DNA from 2 places in the Exiguobacterium sp. UBA1053 genome. Region 2 is predicted to be linked to the other one. Evidence: a T-box and tRNA genes for the amino acid it is inferred to sense, from the RefSeq annotation. Region 2 holds a T-box; the other holds one or more tRNA genes.

Region 1 (2,409 bases), 740 kb from region 2:
CGACCGCTCGTCCGCTTCTTGCAAGCAGACTTAAAAGAGCTCGGTATCGGTTTGAATGCCTTCAACGTCGCCGATCCTTTAATGTTGTATTTGAATCTTGCGTTCATTATTGCGCTGATTTTAGCGTCACCGTTCTGGATGTATCAACTCTGGGCATTCGTCCGACCAGGACTTTATGACAAGGAGCAAAAAGCGACATTGACGTATATTCCGGTCATCTTCTTTCTGTTTTTGGCTGGCGTAGCCTTCTCGTATTTCTGGTTGCTTCCCTTCTTGCTTGAAGTCTCAACGGATCTCGGGAAAGAGCTCGGAATCGAACAAGTCATCGGAGTGGAGAACTACTTCAGTTTCTTAATCCGGTTGACGATGCCGTTCGGTCTTCTTTTCCAATTGCCGGTCGTGACGATGTTCCTGACACGTCTGGGTCTCGTGACGCCATATTTCATGCGAAAGAATCGGAAATATGCGTACTTTGCGCTGTTCGTCGTTGCGGCATTGATCGCACCGCCGGACGTGACGTCACACTTGATGATCTCGGTTCCATTGTTCGTTCTCTATGAGATCAGCATCTTGATTTCTGCGCGAACGTACAAAAAAGTCTTGATCCTCGAGCAACAGGCAGAGCTTGAACGACAGGCGGATTTGATGCGTGAATTGAATAAATGAATCGTGAATTCCTTCCAACGATTTTTGGAAGGAATTCTTTTTTATGAAAGCGTTATTTTTATATTGATAAAGCAGTTAGTGATACGTATACTAAAGATAATTCATGGGGGCTTAGCTCAGCTGGGAGAGCGTTTGGCTGGCAGCCAAAAGGTCGTCGGTTCGATCCCGATAGTCTCCACCAATACCAAATATCCAACTCCTCGAGGCGTCGAGGAGTTTTTATTTTTCTCCCAGTTAAATTCCTTAAAAATATAAAATGTCATGTAAAACAAATAAATTAAAAAAATAGGCAAATATAAATTGTTTATTTCCATTAAATTCATTAAACTAAATATACAGAATTTTCGTTTAACTGTTTTATTAGTAGTACTACTATGGTTTTACAGAAAAGGGGAAAACGAACGCATGAAGAAGAAAATTGCACTTATGGCAGCCGTCTTAATGACGTCTTCCAATCTAGTCAGTGCGCAAGGTGCACTGTCGTCGCAAGACAAAGCAACGGGTCAAAAACCGCAAGCGCTCTCGCTGAAGAAATCGGGGCAAGAGAAGCACTACAAACAATCGGATAAAGTCCGTGTCGTCATCGAGATGGAAGAGAAGCCGGCGATTCAAATCGCACAAGCTCAAAACAAGCGGTATAGCACATTGAGCAATGCCGAAAAAGAGTCGATCAAAGATCGCCTCGTCAACGTCCAAAAATCAGTCAAGTCAGCCATCGCTAAAAAGGCGATTCCCGTTACATATAAGGAAAGCTTCACAACCGTCATCAACGGATTCAGTGGTGAAGTCAAGTTCGGGGACATCGAAGACATTAAACAACTGAGCGGAGTCAAGAGCGTACATATCGCCCATGAGTATGCGCGTCCGGAAGTTGCTAAAGGTGCAAAGCCAGACATGCTGTACAGCAAGGACATGGTCAATGCGAAGGAAACATGGCAGGACTATGGTTTTAAAGGGGAAGGAACAATCGTTGCCGTCATCGATACGGGAATCGATCCATCGCATAAGGACATGGTCTTGAGCCCAGAGACGAAGATTGATTTGACTTCTTCGAAAGTCGATAGTGCGAAAGAAACAAAAGGCTTAAAAGGAAAGTACTTCACGGAAAAAGTACCGTACGGCTATAACTATGCCGATCACGATAGCGAAATCCGTGATTTAGGTGCGGGCGCATCGATGCACGGGATGCACGTCGCGGGTACGGTCGGAGCAAACGGCGATGAAGCAAACGGTGGTATCAAAGGGGTCGCTCCGGAAACACAACTCCTCGCGATGAAAGTCTTCGGAAACGATCCAGGAATGCCATCGACATTCAGCGATATCTACATTAAAGCGATCGATGATGCGATTGCACTCGGAGCCGATGTCATCAACATGAGTCTCGGATCGACGGCATCGTTCGTCAATGCAGATGATCCAGAACAACGCGCAATCGTCAACGCGATGAACAACGGCATCTTGTGTGCGATTTCTGCTGGTAACTCGGCATTCGCAGGTCATGGTGCAGGTAATCCGTACACAGCGAACCCGGATATCGGTGTCGTCGGTGCACCAGGTTTAACGAGCCAAGCACTCCAAGTCGCATCACTCGAAAATACGAAATTGACACTCGAAGGCATGGCACTGACGATCGACGGTCAGGATGCTGGTTATTTGGCATACCAAAAACAAGATTCACCGAATCCGATTGCTGTCTTCGATAAAGAGAAGAAGGATGTCGTCTATGTCGGTGACGGTCAAGCT
Region 2 (2,409 bases):
TCGACTGTCAATTCGAGTGGGAAACCATACGTGTCATACAGGCGGAACGCATCTTCGCCACTGATAACATGCTCACCGTTCGCCTTAGACGTCTGAGCGACTGTGTTCAAGATTGCAAGACCGTCATGAAGTGTCTCGTGGAAACGTTCTTCTTCGTTTTTGATGACGCGTTTGATGAAGTCTGCTTTTTCTGGCACTTGTGGGTAGAAGTCGACCATGACGTTTCCGACCGTATCGACGAGTTCATACATGAACGGACGTTCGATCCCAAGCATCTTCGCATAACGAACCGCACGGCGTAGTAAACGACGAAGGACATATCCACGACCTTCATTCGAAGGAAGCGCACCATCACCGATCGCGAATGATACGGTACGGATGTGGTCTGCGATGACTTTGAACGCTACATCGAGTTTTGAATCGTCACGGTAGATTTTACCGCTGATCTCTTCTGTTTTGTGAATGATCGGCATGAACAGATCCGTATCGAAGTTCGTCGGCACGTCCTGCATGACACATGCCATCCGCTCAAGTCCCATTCCTGTATCGATGTTTTTACGCGGAAGTTCCGTGTAGTTTCCGTGTCCATCGTGGTTATACTGACTGAAAACGATATTCCAGATCTCGAGATAGCGTTCGTTTTCGCCACCTGGGTAGAGTTCTGAATCGTTCGGATCGTCTCCAAAAGCAGGTCCACGGTCGAAGAAGATTTCCGTGTTCGGACCAGATGGACCTTCACCGATTTCCCAGAAGTTATCTTCAAGTGGAATGATCCGCTCAGCCGGTACACCGAGTTCAAGCCAGATTTGACGCGCTGCGTCATCTTCCGGGTGAATCGTGACCGAGAGACGTTCCGGGTCAAGACCGTACCAGTCATCACTCGTCAAGAGTTCCCAGCCCCATTTGATTGCATCTTCACGGAAGTAATCACCGACAGAGAAGTTTCCGAGCATCTCGAAGAACGTATGGTGACGTGCTGTTTTCCCGACGTTTTCGATATCATTCGTCCGGATTGATTTTTGTGCGTTGACGATACGTGGATTATCAGGAATGACACGACCATCGAAATACTTCTTGAGTGTCGCAACCCCTGAGTTGATCCACAAGAGCGATGGATCCTCGACCGGTACGAGTGAAGCACTCGGTTCGATCGCATGCCCTTTGCTTTGGAAGAAATCAAGATACATCTGACGGATTTGTGCACCCGTTAATGGTTTTAGAGCTTTCATGAACAGTTACCCCCATTGGTTTTATTTGGACGCAAAAAAGCGATGTCTTCATCCCTGAAAAGGGACGAAAGCATCGCTTCCGTGGTACCACCCTCGTTCGTAAGCAATCCATTGCCTACCTCGAACATCTGATAACGGGGATGACCCGCAGGTGTTTACACCCGACTCCGGAAGGAGCTTCAAAGGAACTCGAGAAAGTGATTGCAGCAGACTCACTTCTCTCTGGACTCGAGTTTTCCTTTTACTTATCTTCCATCAACGTGTTACGTCCATTCATCTATCGTGATTATTACCTATCGTACAGCATCCGTCAAGTCTTTGTCACCCCACCGAGTCGTTCAATCAATCGTGTTCGGCGCCGTGGCTCCTCTTCTTGCGACGCTTTATGAAACGCTCGTGGATCGCCGAACAATAATAAACTCGACTTCGCACGGGTGACCGCCGTATAAATCAAGTTTCGGGAATGCTTGAATGCTCCCGTGAAATAGACCGGCATCAAGACGATCGGAAACTCGGACCCTTGTGCCTTGTGAATCGTAATCGCGTAGGCATGCGTGAATTGATCCCAGTCACTCCGGTTGTACTCGACTTCCGTCTGGTCGAAGCGGGCGATGATCTTATCCACCTTGTCGACGTTTTCTTTGGCGAAGAAGATATTGACGATTTCGCCGATATCTCCGTTATAGACGTTCTCTTCCGCATTGTTGACGAGCTGAAGAATCTTGTCCCCGGTCCGGTAAATCCGGGTGCCTTGTTTGACTTCGCGTTTTTTCGGTTCCTCCGGATTGTAGACGCGTTGCAAGGCGACATTCAGTTCGTCGATTCCGACCTGACCACGGTAAGTCGGTGCCAAAACCTGAACATCGAATTTCGAATACCCTTTTGCAAGTGCTTTTTCCGCGAAGGCTGAGATGCCGCGTAACGTCTCTTGCGGAGACGCGGTGTAAAAGCGACGATCCGCAAGTGGTGATAACAAATCAGCTGACGTCGTCCGGTTCTTCAAATCGTGCGCGAGCCGTAAAATCGAAGAATCTTCCGCTTGGCGATGGACGACGTTCAAACGAACGACGGGAATCCCTTCCGTATCCATCAAGTCTGCCAGCACTTGCCCTGGACCAACGGATGGTAATTGATCGCGGTCACCGACGAACAAGATTTTCATACCGTTCGGCACAGCACG

What was found. A T-box is a leader RNA that pairs with one kind of tRNA and senses whether it is charged. The one in region 2 lies ahead of alaS (alanine--tRNA ligase), so its partner is inferred to be a tRNA-Ala.
Region 1: it encodes a tRNA-Ala, which carries the amino acid that the T-box ahead of alaS (alanine--tRNA ligase) is inferred to sense. The anticodon was not compared.

The regions. Positions count from the first base shown of each region.
Region 1 is NZ_DCDO01000013.1:1,126,198-1,128,606, reverse strand. Features, by position in the region: gene tatC (twin-arginine translocase subunit TatC) at 1-666, shown strand, start outside; tRNA gene B3G15_RS13350 (tRNA-Ala) at 772-847, shown strand; gene B3G15_RS13345 (S8 family serine peptidase) at 1,072-2,409, shown strand, end outside.
Region 2 is NZ_DCDO01000013.1:389,333-391,741, forward strand. Features, by position in the region: gene alaS (alanine--tRNA ligase) at 1-1,229, opposite strand, end outside; T-box leader at 1,287-1,497, opposite strand; gene B3G15_RS09790 (ATP-dependent RecD-like DNA helicase) at 1,540-2,409, opposite strand, start outside.